3 regions of the Mesorhizobium sp. WSM4821 genome follow, and region 2 is predicted to be linked to each of the others. Evidence: predicted binding sites of a transcription regulator. Region 2 holds the regulator's gene; each other region holds the start of a gene.
What was found. Region 2 encodes PhoB, which activates phosphate uptake and scavenging genes when phosphate is short. Its sites were predicted from a motif close to TGTCATNNANCTGTCAT; they were not measured.

Region 1 (5,747 bases), 1.4 Mb from region 2:
GCTCCGAAACCATCGCGGACACGGCCAAGGTGCTGTCGCGTTATGTCGATGCGATCATGATCCGCACCACATCGCATGACCGGTTGCTGGAGCTGACCGAGAACGCCACCGTTCCGGTCATCAATGGGCTGACCGACGACACCCATCCCTGCCAGCTGATGGCTGACATCATGACCTTCGAGGAGCATCGCGGTCCGGTTGCCGGCAAGACGATTGCCTGGACCGGTGACGGCAACAATGTGCTGCATTCCCTGCTGGAAGCCTCGGCACGATTTCGGTTCAATCTGAATGTCGCGGTGCCGGAAGGCAGCGAGCCGGCACAGAGGCATATCGACTGGTCGAAGACGCATGGCGGCAAGTTGAACTTCACCCGCTCGCCCGAGGAGGCCGTTCACGAGGCCGATTGCGTCGTCACCGACTGCTGGGTGTCGATGGGCCAGGAGCACCGTGCCCGCGGCCACAACGTCTTCTTGCCCTACCAGGTCAATGCGACGCTGATGGCGAAGGCAAAGCCGGACGCATTGTTCATGCACTGCCTGCCGGCGCATCGCGGCGAGGAGGTCACCGACGAGGTCATCGACGGGCCGCATTCGGTGGTGTTCGACGAAGCCGAGAACCGGCTCCACGCCCAGAAGGCGGTTCTGGCCTGGTGCCTGGGCGCTTGATCCGGGCAACCTTGATCCGGCGATGCGTGATGCCTATCTCAGGCGCATCACGTAAATCGAGCGCGTTTCGACGCATGCGCCCCGGAGGGCGGCATGGCCGCGCCCCGGAGCTTTGTCATGTTGGAAACTTATCAGTTGGCTGAACATCAACCCAAACTCGGCGAATTCGGCTACGCCGGGGACGATCACGTCGTGCCCTTCGAGGTCGGCCCGCTCGACGTGCGCGGCCGTACTGTCCAGCTCGGGCCGATGCTTGATGCGATCCTCAGCCGCCACGACTATCCCGAACCGGTCGCTCGTCTCCTCGCGGGAGCCTGCGTGCTGACGGTGCTGCTTGGCACCTCGCTCAAGTTCGAGGGCAAGTTCATCCTGCAGACCCGCACCGACGGACCGGTCGACATGCTGGTCGCGGATTTTTCTACGCCGCATGCGTTGCGCGCCTATGCGCGCTTCGACGCCGACCGGCTTGAGGCCTTGACTGCTGCCGGCGAGACGTCGCAGCAGACGCTGCTCGGCAGTGGCGTCCTGGCGCTGACCATCGACCAGGGCGCCCACACGCAGCGCTACCAGGGCATCGTCCAACTCGATGGCGAGACGCTGGAGGAGGCCGCGCGCACCTATTTCCGCCAGTCGGAACAGATCCCGACCGACCTCAGGCTTTCGGTCGCCAAGCTGTTGACGCCCGGCGTCGGCGGCGCGCGCGAGCAGTGGCGCGCCGGCGGCATCCTGGCGCAATTCCTGCCGCAATCGCCGGAACGCATGCGTGTGCCCGATCTTCCGGGCGGCGACGGCGATCCACGCGAGGAGATCCACGATCCGGCCGACAATTCCTGGCAGGAACTGCTGGCGTTGCTTGGCACCATCGAGCCGACCGAGCTGATCGACCCTACGATCGGCGCCGAGCGGCTGCTTTACCGGCTGTTCCACGAGCATGGTGTTCGCGTCTTCGGCGGCGTTCCGGTCGCCGACCAGTGCTCATGCTCAAGGGAGAAGATCCGCGGCATCCTCGAAGGCTTTTCCGCCGAGGAGATCAGCGACAGCACCGAGGATGGCGGCATTCACGTCGCCTGCGAATTCTGCTCGAAGCAATATGACTTCGATCCGGCGGAGTTTGTAGCGGCGCAATAGACCATGATCCTGAATCGAAGGTCCGCGACAGCGAAATGTGGAAACCGGTTTTCGGAAAAGGTCATGGTCAATAAGAGATAGAGCCCCATCCCGATTCTATCGGGGTGGATCAGGCTCTAGCCGTCAGTTCACCGTGCGCCGCGTGCCTGGCAGGTCCAGCGAAAAGGCGGGGATGGCGATGTCGAACGTCTCACCCCGCTTGTTGCGCATCGTGTAGTGGCCGACCATGATGCCGGACGGCGTCGAGAGCGGGCAGCCGGACGTATATTGATAGCTATCGCCGGGGTTGAGTTCGGGCTGGTCGCCGACAACACCGGCGCCTCGCACTTCCTCGACCCGGCCGGTGCCGTCGGTGATGTGCCAGTAGCGTGACATCAACTGCACGAATTCGTCCGACTGGTTGTCGATCGTCACCTGGTAGCCCCAGACGTAACGGTTCTCCGACGGTTCCGAGCGATCCTCCAGATAGAACGGCCTGACCTGCACTTCGATGTTGCGGGTAACGGCGCTATACATGGGCTACTCCAAAACAATGCGAACGGGACCTTCGGCGCTCTCCGTGGCTTGGTCAACGGGATGTTTCCTGTCCTTGCCCGACCTCAAGGGCAGGTGCCGAAGAACAATGTCATTTAAGTGACACATGACAATGATGGTGTGCAGAGCCGGGCGACTCAGCATTCTCCCGAACTGCTGAAGACGGCCATCCTGCGGCCGGTCTTTTCCGGAGTGACCAGATATCGATGGAACTGACAGTCACAGCCGCCCTGCTTTCGACAGCTCTGCTTCTTTCAAATCTCGCCAGCATCCTGCTCGCCTCGCTGAAGCTGAAGCGGCCAAGCGAGGTTGCGCCGCCTACCGGCATGGCGCCGCCTGTGTCGATCGTCGTACCGTCGCGCGGCGTCGAGCCGTTTACCGAAGAAACGCTTGAGCGCGCCTTTTCACTCGACTGGCCGCGTTATGAACTCATCTTCTGCGTCGCCCATGCCGACGATCCCGTGGTCGAACCGATCACCAAGGCCATCGTCCGTTTTCCGGCCGTGTCGGCCCGGCTGCTCGTCGGCGATGACCGCATCAGCGGCAATCCGAAACTCAACAATTGCGTCAAGGGTTGGCAAGCGGCGCGTCACAAATGGGTCGTTCTTGCCGATTCCAACGTCCTTATGCCGAAGGACTATCTTCAGCATCTGATGGCCGCATGGCAGCCGGACACCGGCCTTGTCTGCTCGACGCCGATCGGCTCGCGGCCGGACCGGTTCTGGGCGGAGGTCGAATGCGCTTTCCTCAACACGCTGCAGGCGCGCTGGCAATATACCGGGGAGGCGCTCGGCCTCGGTTTCGCCCAGGGCAAGAGCATGTTGTGGAACAAGCCCATGCTCGAAGCCAATGGCGGTATCCGCGCGCTTGCCGCCGAGATTGCCGAGGATGCCGCGGCGACCAAGCTGGTCAACGGGCTCGGGCTGCACGTCAATCTGGTCGCCTCGCCCTTCGAGCAGCCGCTCGGTTTGCGCACATTTGGCGAAATCTGGTCGCGCCAGGCCCGCTGGGCACGCTTGCGTCGCGTCACCTTCCCGCAGTTCTTCGCGCCCGAAGTCCTGGTCGGCGCGACGCCGCCGCTGGTGCTTGCGCTGGTTGCAGCGGCCGGCGCCGGCTTCAGTCTGCCGGCAACCGCCCTTGCCGTGCTGATGGCTGCCTATCTCCCGGAATGCGCCCTGGCCTCGGCCAAGGGCTGGCACCTGTCTCTGCGCATGATCCCGGCGATGATCGTACGGGATGTGATGCTTCCCGCCATTTGGGCGCGAGGCTGGTTCGGCGGTGCCGTCGACTGGCGCGGCAATGCAATGACCATCCAGACCAAAACCGTCGCGGAGCTGGAAGAGACACCGTCTGGCGCCTGAAGCCGCCCTATCCCTATTTGGCGGCGTTCAATGCCTGCTCGACGTCCGCAAGCAGATCGTCGGTGTCTTCCAGGCCGACAGACAGCCTGAGCGTGCCCGGCCCGATGCCGAGTTCGGCGCGTGCCTCGTCGCTCAGATTCTTGTGCGTCGTCGTCGCCGGATGGGTGATCAGGCTCTTGGCGTCGCCGAGATTATTGGAGATCAGCACGATATCCAGCGCGTTCTGGAAGGCGAAAGCCGCCTGCTTGCCGCCCTTGACGTCGAGGCAGATCAGCGTCGAGCCGCCTGACATCTGCTTCTTGACGACGGCCGCCTGCGGGTGATCGGCGCGGCCGGGATAGATGACACGGGCAATCTCCGGGCGCGCGGCGAGAAAATCCGCGATCCGGCCGGCACTTTCCGTTTGCTGGCGCACGCGCAGCGGCAGCGTCTCCAGGCCCTTCAGCAGCGTCCAGGCGTTGAACGGCGACAGGCTGGGACCGGTGTGGCGGAAATAGTCGTGCAGGTTCTCGTCGATCCACTTCTTGTCTGACAGGATGATGCCGCCGAGACAGCGCCCCTGGCCATCGATGTGCTTGGTCGCCGAATAGACGACGATATGGGCGCCGAGCTGCAATGGCTTCTGCTGCAAGGGCGTGGCGAAGACATTGTCGACGATCAGCCGCGCGCCGATCGAATTGGCGAGCGAGGCGACGGCGGCGATATCGACGACTTCCAGCGTAGGATTGGTCGGGCTTTCCAGGAAGAACACCTTGGTGTTGGGTCTGACCGCCTTTTCCCAATTGGCGATGTCGGTGCCGTCGACCAGCGTCGCCTCGATGCCGTATCTCGGCGCCAGCGTCTCGACCACCCAGCGGCAGGAGCCGAACAGGGCGCGCGCCGCCACGATATGGTCGCCGGCCTTGGCGCTGCACAGCAACGCCGCCGTCACCGCCGCCATGCCGGATGCCGTGGCGCGGGCATCTTCGGCGCCTTCCAGCGCGCACATCCGCTTTTCGAACATGTCGACCGTCGGATTGGCGTAGCGCGAATAGATGAAGCCTGGCTCCTCGCCCTTGAAGCGCGCTTCCGCCGCTTGCGCCGTGTCGTAGACATAGCCTTGCGTGAGATACATTGCCTCGGAGGTCTCGCCGAAGCCGGAACGCAGCGTTCCCGCATGCACCAGTGCAGTCTGAGGCTTCCAGTTGCGCTTCATGGTCGTCATCGCCTTGTTCCAAACACCAAAAGTGGTCCAAACACAAAAAAACCGGTCGCGAAAGTCGCAACCGGTCCAAACGGCCTTGCGGCCTGACGGTCCTTTAGCGACTTGTTTAACGTGGCTGCAAGCCGACCGGCCAAATCACCACGGGATAACGACCCTTTAGACCTGCACCGCGCTTGCGTCAATTGCCGGCATGATTAAGAGGTTTGTACCAAGCTTTGCGGCAGGAACCCTGCGACAAAACAGGGACCTCGCCCGGCCTTTCGAGCGGAGCCAGACTTTGCGGCAGACAGGCATTCTTCCTGATCAGGATATTTCCGCGCTGTTCCAGTCGGGCGCGCTGAAGTCGCGGCGCGCGCTTGATGCCGACCAGATCCAGCCGGCCAGCCTCGACCTCAGGCTTGGCGACAGGGCCTGGCGGGTGCGCGCCTCCTTCCTGCCCGGCCCGAACCACAGGGTTGCTGAAAAACTCGACCGACTGAAGCTGCACGAAATCAATCTCGCCGACGGTGCGGTGCTGGAGACCGGTTGCGTCTATATCGTGCCGCTGCTCGAGTGCCTGGCGCTTCCGGAAAACATTTCGGCTTCGGCCAATCCGAAGAGCTCCACCGGACGGCTCGACATCTTTACCCGGGTGATGACCGATCGCGGCCACGAGTTCGACAAGATCGCTGCCGGCTACGATGGCCCGCTCTATCTGGAGGTTAGCCCGCGAACCTTTCCGATCGTCGTTCGTGCCGGCTCGCGGCTGTCGCAGATCAGGTTCCGCACCGGCAACGCGCTCTTGTCCGAGAGCGAGCTACACGAATTGCACCGTGCCGAGACGCTCGTCGCTACCGAGCCACCCAACATTTCCGG
Region 2 (5,747 bases):
GATGAAGGCCGGAACCTCGAGATAGGCGATGATGAAGCCCTGGAGCGCGCCGATCATGAGGCCGAGCGCCACACCGGCAGCCAGTGCGACGACCCATATCCAGGGACTTCCAAGCTGGAATCCCATGACGCGGATGAGGAATTCGGCCTGCGCCACGCCCATCACCATGCCAATCACGCCTTCGACGGAGCCGACTGAAAGATCGATGTTGCGCATCACGATGACCAGCACCATGCCGGTCGCCATGATCGCGACCGAGGAGGTTTGCACCGACAGGTTCCAGAGATTGCGCGGCGTGAGGAAAAGCCCGCCCGACAGGATGTGGATTCCAAACCAGATGACCAGCAGCGCGCCGACCATGCCGAGCATGCGTATATCGAGCTCGGTTGCCTTGAGGAACCGTCCGACGGCGCTGAGTTCGGAATCACGCGCCCGGTCTTCGGCCGTTCTGGCGGCCGGTGGGTTGGATGCCGTGTCGGTCATGAAGTCCTCCCACCGGGTTGCCGTCTGGCGCGGATGCCGGAACACGATGCCACCGGCTTTCCCCAATCATTTGAAGCGGAAGCCATTTGAAGCGGAAAGCCCTTTTGAAAACGCCGCGACTGACAGCCGCGGCGTTCGTTTCCTTGCGAAGTGATCGAGATCAGTTGCAGACCGCCACGCTGCCGGCGGCGACGCCCGCGCAAACCGCGTCCTTGGTGATCCAGCCGGCGTCGATGACGACGTTGAGATTGTCCTTGGTGATAGCAATCGGCGTCAGGAACAGCGACTTGACGGCATTGCCGCCCGGCGTGGTGAAGTCCTTTGCGGCCGCAATGTCGGTCATCTGCTTGCCGTCGGCAAGTTGCGAGGCGATCTCGGCAGCGTTCTTGCCGAGTTCGCGCGCATCCTTCCACACCGATACGGTCTGTGTGCCGAGCGCGATGCGGTTCAGCGCCGCGTGATCGCCGTCCTGGCCCGACACCGGGACGGATCCGGCCAGGCCCTGCGCCGTCAGCGCGGCGACGACGCCGCCGGCGGTGCCGTCATTGGCGGCAACCACCGCATCGACCTTATTGTCGTTGGCGGTCAGGAACTGTTCCATGTTCTTCTGGGCGTTGGCGGGAAGCCAGCCGTCCGTATAGGCTTCGCCGACATTCTTGATCTTGCCGCTGTCGATGGCCTCCTTGAGCACTTCCATGGAGCCGGCGAACAGAAAATCGGCATTCGGGTCGGCGCCCGAGCCCTTGATGAAGACGTAATTGCCTTCCGGCGCCACTTTGAACACTTCGCGGGCCTGCATGCGCCCGACTTCCTGATTGTCGAAGGTCAGATAGAAGACGTCCTTGTTCTCGATCAGCCGGTCATAGCCGACGACCGGAATGCCTTCGTCCAGCGCCTTCTGCACCGCAGGTCCGATGGCCGAGGCATCCTGCGCAAGGATGATCAGCGCGTTGGCGCCTTGCGAGATCAGGCTCTCGACATCGGTCAACTGCTTGCCGGGATTGGATTGCGCATCGGCGGAAATATACTTGTCGCCGGCGGCCTCGATCGCTGCCTTCATGGCGGCCTCGTCGGTCTTCCAACGCTCTTCCTGGAAGTTGGACCACGAAACGCCAATGACCTTGTCCTTCGCCTGCGCGACCGACGCGAGCGTCAGCGACATGGCGACCCCCGCCAGGATGACGGCTGTGAATCTCTTCATGGTATTCCTCCCTGCGCCACGTACGGCGCGACCAAACTGGCCCAAAGGCCGGCACAAAAGGCTCTATTTTTTCGAGCCTCGAAAAAATACTGGTCGAACGCCGAAGCGCTGTCAACATCAATTCTGATGGATTTTGATGTCCTGCCCGGCGTTTTTTCGAGTCTCGGAATAAATAATGACAGGGCTGTCGGCTTCTGCCAATATTTGCCTGGTGTCGCCGACGGCCTTCGCATCACGAGAGGCCGCGAGGACGACCGGGAGGAACGCAAGACATGTCGGTCGGAATCCGCCACGACGATTTGCGCCGGCGCAACCGGGGGATGGTGATTTCGGCCGTGCGCCGGGCCGGCCATCCGTCGCGAACTGAGATCGCGGCGACTACCGGCCTCAGCCATTCGACGATATCGGCGATCTCTTCCGACCTTATCCACGAGGGCATCCTTGCCGAGAGCAGGGCAAGCGAGACCGTTTCGCTGAAACGCGGCCGGCCGCAGGTCGGCCTCAGCCTCAATCCGGAAGCGGCTAAGGTATTGGCCGTCGTGTTGTCGTTGAATTTCCTTTCGGTCGCCGTCATCGATTATGCCGGGCAAGTGGTCGCCGAGGAACAGCGCCGGCTGGACACGCTGACCATGTCGCGCGACGCACTGATCGGCGAATGCGTCGCCATCGTCCGGCGCCGGCTCAAGGATCCCGACCTCGATGTCCAAAGCGTCGCGCGCATCGCGCTGGCGATCCAGGGCATCACCGATTCCCATGCGCGAGCCATGCTGTGGTCGCCGATCACGCCGCAGACGAACATCGCTTTCGCCGACATTCTGGAAGACCAGTTCGGCATCCCGGCCACCATGGAGAACGACTGCAACATGATGGCCGTGGCGCTGCGCTGGCGCGACCCGGATCGTTACCGCGACGATTTTATCGCCATCCTGCTCTCGCACGGCATCGGTATGGGGCTGGTGCTGAAAGGCGAACTGTTCACCGGCACTCATTCCTCGGGCGGCGAATTCGGCCACATGATCCATCGCCCGGGCGGCGCGCTCTGCCGCTGCGGGCGGCGCGGCTGCGTCGAGGCCTATGCCGGCAACTACGCCATCTGGCGCAACGCTAGGCAGTTGAGCGAAAACACCGAGCCGGTCGCCGATGTCAGCGATGCCGACATGCGGGCGCTCGCCGCCCGGGCGCGCGAGACGGACGGACCGGAGCGCGAAGCCTACCGCAAGGCCGGCGAAGCGCTCGGCTTTGGGCTCGGCAGCCTGTTCGCACTGATCGATCCGGCGCCGGTCGCCATGGTCGGCGCCAGTGCCGCCGCTTTCGACCTGATCGAGCCGGCCCTGCGCGAAGCCATCGCCCAGACCGCCGGCGGCCAGCATTCGGGTTCGATTTCCTTCGACACCGAGCCGAACGAGCTGCCGCTGATCCGCGAAGGCTGCGCCATGCGGGCGCTAAGCTTCGTCGACCAGGAGATTTTCGCGCCGGGCGTGCAGGCGAGAGGAGGCTCAGCGGGGAAGAACGTGGCTTGAGTTTGACCGAAGAGCGCGGGAGGCCCAACTTCGTCATCCCTGGGCGAAGCAATGGGCGTTTTCGATAGCCGCCAAGACATGCGATCCGCCAACGCAGCACATCCGACTGTCAGAACCTTCGCGCCGTGGAGCTAGTCTTCCCTGATCGCGTAGCCGGCACCGCGGATGGTGCGGATGACATCAGGCATGCGACCATTGTTGACCGCCTTGCGCAGCCGGCCGACATGGACGTCCACCGTGCGTTCGTCGATGTAGATCGTCTCGCCCCAGACATTGTCGAGCAGCTGGCTGCGCGAGAACACGCGGCCGGGATGCCGCATCATGAATTCGAGCAGCCGGAACTCGGTCGGTCCGAGCCGGATCTCACTCTTCTTGCGATAGACCCGGTGCGATTCGCGATCGAGCACGATGTCGCCGACCTTGAGAACGCTGGACAGCACTTCCGGCTTGGCGCGACGCAGCAGCGCCTTGACCCTGGCCATGAATTCCGGTGTCGAGAAGGGCTTGACCAGATAGTCGTCCGCTCCGGTGGAAAGGCCGCGCACCCGGTCGCTCTCCTCCCCGCGGGCGGTCAGCATGATGATCGGCAGCCGCTCGGTTTCGGGACGCACCCGAAGACGCCGGCAAAGCTCGATGCCGGAAATCGCCGGCACCATCCAGTCCAGCACCAGAAGATCGGGCACGTTCTCCTGCAGCCGGATCTCGGCCTCGTCGCCGCGTGTCACCACCTCGACTTGATAGCCTTCGGATTCGAGATTGTAGCGGAGGAGGACGCCTAGAGGCTCTTCATCCTCCACCACCATGATGCGCGGCGCGATCATCGGCCGGTTACCCCTGTCATGTCGCCGGCGCCGACATTGTCGTCTCGTCGAGCTTCGGGCGGTCCGCCGGCAATTGATTCCCGGTCACGACATAGTAGGCGTTTTCGGCAACGTTGGTGACATGATCACCGATACGCTCGAGATTCTTGGCGCAGAATAGAAGGTGCGTGCAGGCGGTTATGTTACGCGGATCCTCCATCATGTAGGTCAGGAGCTCGCGAAACACCGCCGTGTATTTCACGTCGATCCTCTCGTCGGCGGCGCGCAGTTCCTTCAACGCGTCGGCGTTGCGCGAGACATAGTGCTCGACCACGCCGCGGAGCTGCTCGAGAACGAGATCCGCCATGGCGTCGATACCGTGCGAGAGATTGCGTGGCGTGGCGCTCTGTCCGACGGCGCTGACCCGCTTGGCTATGTTCTTGGCCAGGTCGCCGATCCGCTCGAGATCGCCCGCCATGCGGATTGCGCCGACCACGGCACGCAGATCCTGCGCCATCGGCTGCCGCTTGGCGATCAGCGTGATCGCGCTATCGTCGAGTTCGCGCTGCCGCGCATCCATGATCGTGTCGTCCGAGACGACGCGCTGCGCCATCGCATTGTCCGAAGCTAGCAACGCGCGGATTGACGCCGCGACCATCGCGGCGGCTAGCTCGTCCATGTCGCGGAGCAGCCGGTCGATGTGCTCCAATTCCTCGTCGAAAGATGCGACGGTGTGTTCACCCATGATACTGTCCTCGTGTTCGAAATTCGCCGCCGCTCAACCGAACCGGCCGGTGATGTAGTCCTGGGTGCGTTTGTCGTCGGGATTGGTGAACATCTTGTCGGTCGCGCCCTCCTCGACCAGATAGCCGAGGTGGAACATGGCCGTGCGCTGCGACACGCGCGCTGCCTGCTGCATCGAATGAGTGACGATGACGATCGTGTAGTTCTGGCGCAGTTCGTCGATCAGTTCCTCGACGCGGGCGGTGGCGATCGGATCAAGCGCCGAACACGGCTCGTCCATCAGGATCACCTCCGGCGACACCGCGATGGCGCGCGCGATGCACAGGCGCTGCTGCTGTCCGCCGGAGAGACCAGTGCCCGACTCGAGCAGGCGATCCTTGACCTCGTTGAACAGGCCGGCCTTCTTCAGGCTCGATTCGACGATGCCGTCCAACTCCGCCTTACTCCTAGCCAGGCCGTGAATGCGTGGACCGTAGGCGACGTTTTCGTAGATCGACTTCGGAAACGGGTTCGGCTTCTGGAACACCATGCCGACGCGAGCCCTGAGTTCGACGACGTCGATTTTCGGGTCGTAGATATCCTCGCTGTCGAGCGTGATCTTGCCGGTGACCCGGGCGATCGGGATCGTGTCGTTCATCCGGTTCAGGCAGCGCAGAAAGGTCGACTTGCCGCAGCCCGATGGGCCGATCAACGCCGTCACCTGGTTTTCACGGACATCGAGATCCACGTCGAACAGGGCTCGCTTCTCGCCGTAATGAACGGAGACCTTTGCGCCCTTCATCTTGATCGAAGGTTCGTTGGTCCCGCTACCCAGTTTCTGTTCGACGCTGGCTTCCGTCATGATGTTCATATCCTCTACTCCTTACCAGCGCCGCTCGAAGCGCCTGCGCAGTATCACCGCAATGGCATTCATGATGACCAAAAACAGCAGCAAGATCAAAATCGCCGCCGAAGTCTTCTGCTGGAACCCGGCTTCCGGGAAATCGGCCCACATGAATA
Region 3 (5,747 bases), 3.2 Mb from region 2:
TCACCGACGCGGCGCTCGATCCTTTCACCTCGCATGGCCACGACGGCATCTTGCGCGACGGCATCATCGTCAACGACCAGTCCGTGGAGCAGGTCACGGCGGCTGCCGTCATCCAGGCCGCGGCGGGCGCCGATATCATTGCCCCGTCCGACATGATGGACGGCCGCATCGGCGCCATTCGCGATGCGCTCGACGCCAACGGTTTTCAGGACGTGGCGATCATGTCCTACGCGACGAAGTTCGCCTCCGCCTTCTACGGTCCTTATCGCGAGGCGGTCGGCACCGCCGGGCTGCTCAAGGGCGACAAGAAGACCTACTATCTCGACCACGCCAATTCCGACGAGGCCGTGCGCGAGGCCGAGCAGGACCTAGCCGAGGGCGCCGACATGCTGATGGTCAAGCCGGGCCTGCCCTATCTCGACATCATCCGACGGCTGAAGGACGAATTCCGGATACCGACCTTCGCCTATCAGGTATCGGGCGAATATTCGATGATCAAGGCGGCCGCCGCCAATGGCTGGATCGACGGCGACAAGGCAATGCTGGAATCGCTGCTGGCCTTCAAGCGCGCCGGCTGCGACGGGATTCTGACCTACTTCGCGCCCGAGGTGGCGGAGATGCTGAAGGGCTGACGCGCATCTGTAGCGTGGGCGCCTCGATGACCGCGGCGCACCCAGCTAGCGCTCAATACTTCTCCGGCACATACAGCTCGCGCGGCAGCACCTGGCGCTCGTATTCGGGATTGAAGACGCGCTCGGGCAGCGTGATCTCCTCGTGCGGGACTTCCTCATAGGGCATCTGCTTGAGGAGATGGTCGATGCAGTTCAGACGCGCCCGCTTCTTGTCGTTGCCCTCGACGATGAACCAGGGGGCTTCGGGAATGTTGGTGCGGGCGAACGTCTCTTCCTTGGCCTTGGTGTACTGCTCCCAGCGCACGCGCGACTGCAGGTCCATCGGCGAAAGCTTCCACTGCTTCATCGGGTCGTGGATGCGCATCAGGAAGCGCATCTGCTGCTCCTCGTCGGTGATGGAGAACCAGTATTTGACCAGCGTGACGCCGGAACGAACGAGCATGCGCTCGAACTCCGGGACGTCGCGGAAGAACTCCTCGACCTGATCGGGCTGGGCGAAGCCCATCACGCGCTCGACGCCGGAACGGTTGTACCAGGACCGGTCGAACAGAACGATCTCGCCGCCTGCCGGCAGATGCGGAACGTAGCGCTGGAAATACCATTGCGACTTCTCGCGCTCGGTCGGCGCCGGCAGCGCGACGACGCGGCAGATGCGCGGGTTGAGCCGCTGGGTGATGCGCTTGATGACGCCGCCCTTGCCTGCCGAGTCGCGGCCCTCGAAAACCACCACCAGCTTCTTCTTGTGGTAGGCCACCCAGGACTGCAGCTTGATCAATTCGGATTGCAGCGTGATCAGGTCGCGAAAATATTGCATGCGATCCATCGACGGCGGATGCGCGTTCTTGTAGATTTTTGCGATTTCCAGTGACAGCGCCGGTTCCGACATTTCCAGCTCGTAGTTTTCGTCGAGCGTGTCCGCGAGCTCCGCTTCCAGCCAATCCCTGGCCGGGGAATTCTGTTTCGATTCGGTCATTTGCGCTGCTCCGCGTGCAAGCCCCTGCCGGGCGCCCCGCCGCCCGGCCTGCCGGCCGAGATGGACTCCTGAGCCGACTTGCATACAGGCCGGCAATGACGGTTTTATTGCAGCTGGCCCGCGTGCCCTTCACGCGCTTCCGATCCGCGAGATGTGATCGCTCCGTCTTGCGTCACGGGGCGACAAGCCGTGCGAATTGTCCTACAAATGCCAGGCTTATTTCGGGCTGCCCTTGAAGCCCTCTCCCAACACAATCGTGAGGATCTGACATGGAATACCGCACACTCGGCCGTTCCGGGCTGAAGGTTTCGACGCTGACCATGGGCACCATGACCTTCGGCGGCGCCGGCGCATTTTCGGCGGTCGGCAAGACCGATCTCGACGAGGCGCGCCGGATGATCGACCTCTGCATCGACGCCGGCATCAACGTCATCGACACGGCCAATGTCTATTCGAACGGGCTTTCGGAAGAGATCATCGGCGAAGCGCTCGGCGGCAAACGCAAGGGCGACGTACTGATCGCCTCGAAAGCGCGCATGCGGATCGGCACCGGCCCCAACGACGAGGGCCTGTCGCGCTATCATCTGATCCGCGAGTGCGAGAAGAGCCTGAAGCGCCTCAAGACCGATGTCATCGACATCTATTTCCTGCACGAATGGGACGGCACGACGCCGCTCGAGGAAACCATCGCCGCGCTCGACACGCTCGTCAGCCAGGGCAAGGTCCGCTATGTCGGCTGTTCGAACTATTCCGGCTGGCAGGTGATGAAGGCGCTGGGGATCAGCGACCGCCAGCACCAGCCGCGCTTCGTCACCCAGCAGATCCACTACACGCTAGAAGCGCGCGAAGCCGAGTACGAGCTGCTGCCGATCTCCGTCGACCAGGGGCTTGGCGTGCTGGTATGGAGCCCGCTTGCCGGTGGATTGCTGTCCGGCAAATACCACCGCGACCAGGCGACCTCGCGCCAGCTCAGCGGCTGGTCGGAACCGCCGATCCGTGACGAGGACCGGCTGTGGCGGATCGTCGATGTCCTTGTCGAGATCGCCGAGAGCCATGGTGTGTCGGCGGCGCAGGTGGCGCTTGCCTGGCTGCTCGGCCGGCCTGCCGTCAGTTCGCTGGTGATCGGCGGCCGGACCGAAGCGCAGTTCAGGGACAACATCGCCGCTGCAAGCCTGGTGCTTGCCGACGACGAACGCAAACGGCTCGATGCGGTGAGCAGGCCGCCAGTGCTCTACCCCTATTGGCACCAGCAGTTCACGGCAAAAGACCGGTTCGGCCCGGCCGATCTGGTTCTTTACCGGGATGACATCTGAAGGATCGCCGCGGCTGTGGTTTCGGGATTCTGCATCCGCGGCAGCATTAGCTGACTGCCCTTCCGCAATGCTGCTGCAATCTTGGTGGTGGAAACACCGGTTGCGGAAAAAGCGGGAAGGCGATGAGAATCCTACTGATAGAGGACGAGAAGGAAATGGCGGATGCGCTGTCGGTGGCGCTGGGCAAGCACGGCGTCGTCACCGACCACACGATCCATCTCGCTGACGCAATCGAATTGACGCGCCAGAACATTTACGATGCGATCCTTCTGGACCGCCGCTTGCCCGACGGCGAGGGATTGACCTTTATCCCGCAGTTGCGGCGGACGGGAACCGACACGCCGATCCTCGTGCTGACGGCGCGCAACGAGCCAATGGAACGCGTCGAAGGTCTCGACGTCGGCGCTGACGATTATCTGGGCAAGCCGTTTCTCGTCGAAGAGCTGATGGCTCGGTTGCGGGCTGTTCTACGGCGGCCGGCAAGCCTGACGGAACTTCACATCACCGTGGGTCGAATGGCGATCGATCCCCTGCATTTGAGCGTGACCGTCGAGGCGATCCCGCTCGACCTGCCCAGACGCGAACTTCTCGTTCTGGCAGCGCTGGCCAAGCGGAAGGACAGAACCGTCCTTCGGTCGACGCTCGAGGCGGCGGTCTACAATTACGAGGAAGAGATCCAGTCGAACGCGCTCGATGCGCATATTTCCAGGCTGCGCAAGCGGCTGCTGGATGCTGGCGCCGGCATTGCGATCCACAACATCCGGGGCGTCGGATATCTCCTGAAGGAAGAATGATGCCCGAGGCGAACATGTCGAACCCCTCACTTTGGTGGAAGCTCAGCTGGCAGCTCAGCCTCGTCATCGTCGCCGTGGTCGCCGCAGTGATCATCGGGCTTTGCATGTGGGCGACTACGGTCATGTCGCCGAACTTCGCCATGGAGCGCAAAATCACCTCGCTGATGGTCGGGGCCGTTGAACGCGACCCGCAAGGAAAGTTAGGAATACGCGATACGCCGGAGCTGAAGTCGCTTAAGCAACAGAACAGTGGACTTTGGTACGTCGTGGCCACCACGGACGGTGCTTCCATATCCTACGGCACCATTCCCGCAGCCTATGCTGAGCTCGTCCATCTGGCGCACCTGTTCCAGGACGCAGATATCAGGGGATCGGCCGGAACAGATGAGATTGCCTCGGTCGAAAACGTCGAGACTGTGGCGGGTGAGGTCCGGATTCTTTTTGGCGGCTTCGCTGACAAAGGCTGGCCCGGTCTCGCCATTCTGGCCCACAGTTACCCGATCTACATCCCTTTGATCGCGATTGCCTTGCCTGCGATCTTCCTTGCCGTCCCCCGCATCGTTGGGCGCGGCTTGGCCGGTGTGAGCGACGTCGCCGACAAGGCATCGCAGATCGAACCGCGCCGGTACGGAGTACGGCTGCCGGTGGACGGTATTCCCAAGGAAGTCGCTCCGCTGGTGACCGCGTTCAACGGAACGCTCGAGCGGCTCGAGAACGAGTTCCGAAAACGGCAGCGTTTCCTGATCGATGCGGCGCATGAGCTCAGAACACCCATCGCCATCATGCAGACGCGGATCGATGGGATGCCCGAGGGCCAGGATCGCCGGCGATTGTTGGCCGACGTTGCTCGTCTGGCTGAGACCGCCGAACAGCTCCTCGATTTTGAGCGCAACGACCAGGCGGCCGACCTGCATGAAACGGTCGATCTCGTCGAAATCGCACGGACCGCCGTTGCCGACCTCGCACCGCTGGCGATCGCCGCCGGCTATCAGATTTCTTTTGAATGTGACGTGGAAAGCCTCCAGCGGCGCGGCAGTCCTTCCGCTTTGCCGAGAGCGATCAGCAACCTGGTTCGCAATGCAGTCGACCATGGCGGCAATGCCGGAATGATCACCATCTCGGTCTCAGCCGACGGAGAGATCAACGTGGCCGATGAAGGACCAGGCATACCGGCGGAGCATCGGGAGCTGGTTTTTGAGCCCTTCTATCGCATCACCCCGCGAAGCACCGGGGCGGGCCTTGGTTTGAGCCTGGTGAAGCAGATCGTTGCGAACCACCGCGGTCAGGTAAGCATGACAAGCGGCATGACCGGGACGCAGGTGGCGATCCGGCTCTGAGACCTGCCCCCCTTTTGGCCTCCGAGCAATCTGGAGCATAGGTTTGCGCTTCGCTCGCTGTGCCTCAGTGACGGGCTCCTCGATCTGCCAGCTGGCGATACGCACCGGCGATATCCGTCACTGCTCGAAATGATCCGTAATGCTGCGGCAATCCTACCCTCGCACGGTCATCCCGGAACACCCGCGACGGAGGCTAGAAAACGTGCGCAGCAATTCATCGATATCGATTGAAGCAACCCTCCGACGTGTCGGATCCCCACCAACATTTCCGCTGAAATCCCTATGCCTGGCATTGCCCCTGATCCTGGCGGTAGCCGGATGTGCCGCGGTGCCTCTGACGGAAGGCGGCACCCTCACCTCCTACAGCAATCTTGGCGCGCCCAAGGGCAACTTGTCCAAGAAGCGTATCTTTGTGGACGGGCAAGCTCTGGCGGTTGCGAAGACGGCGAGGATCGTTCCAGCGACTTTCGTCTTCAGCGCCGCGTCGCGGGTGAAATCGGCAGCCGATCGGCGATTGGTGGCGAACGCACTGGACCGGGCGCTCTGCGTCGCGCTCAGCGACAAGTATCAAATGGTCTCGGCCGGCCAGCCGGCCGATGTGACGATCCGACCGGTCGTCACCGATATCGTTCCGACGAACAAGGTGATGGCGGGGGTCTCAACCGTCGTAACCGTAGGCAGCGGTTTTGCATTGCCCT

Region 1: AC0NID_RS02085 (ceramide glucosyltransferase) is a predicted target of PhoB. The motif match lies at 2,417-2,433, and genes of this name have one in related genera.
Region 3: ppk2 (polyphosphate kinase 2) is a predicted target of PhoB. The motif match lies at 1,701-1,717, and genes of this name have one in related genera.

Annotation. Positions count from the first base shown of each region.
Region 1 covers NZ_CM148371.1:463,533-469,279, reverse strand. Annotated here, with positions in the region: gene argF (ornithine carbamoyltransferase) at 1-665, shown strand, start outside; gene AC0NID_RS02095 (Hsp33 family molecular chaperone) at 759-1,793, shown strand; gene apaG (Co2+/Mg2+ efflux protein ApaG) at 1,917-2,309, opposite strand; gene AC0NID_RS02085 (ceramide glucosyltransferase) at 2,534-3,688, shown strand; gene AC0NID_RS02080 (O-succinylhomoserine sulfhydrylase) at 3,702-4,892, opposite strand; SAM riboswitch at 4,967-5,044, opposite strand; gene AC0NID_RS02075 (2'-deoxycytidine 5'-triphosphate deaminase) at 5,170-5,747, shown strand, end outside.
Region 2 covers NZ_CM148371.1:1,840,944-1,846,690, reverse strand. Annotated here, with positions in the region: gene AC0NID_RS08845 (sugar ABC transporter permease) at 1-483, opposite strand, end outside; gene xylF (D-xylose ABC transporter substrate-binding protein) at 644-1,684, opposite strand; gene AC0NID_RS08835 (ROK family protein) at 1,957-3,204, shown strand; gene phoB (phosphate regulon transcriptional regulator PhoB) at 3,336-4,025, opposite strand; gene phoU (phosphate signaling complex protein PhoU) at 4,042-4,749, opposite strand; gene pstB (phosphate ABC transporter ATP-binding protein PstB) at 4,783-5,598, opposite strand; gene pstA (phosphate ABC transporter permease PstA) at 5,611-5,747, opposite strand, start outside.
Region 3 covers NZ_CM148371.1:5,071,536-5,077,282, forward strand. Annotated here, with positions in the region: gene hemB (porphobilinogen synthase) at 1-632, shown strand, start outside; gene ppk2 (polyphosphate kinase 2) at 685-1,605, opposite strand; gene AC0NID_RS24820 (aldo/keto reductase) at 1,875-2,918, shown strand; gene AC0NID_RS24825 (response regulator transcription factor) at 3,041-3,712, shown strand; gene AC0NID_RS24830 (sensor histidine kinase) at 3,712-5,049, shown strand; gene AC0NID_RS24835 (DUF3313 domain-containing protein) at 5,189-5,747, shown strand, end outside.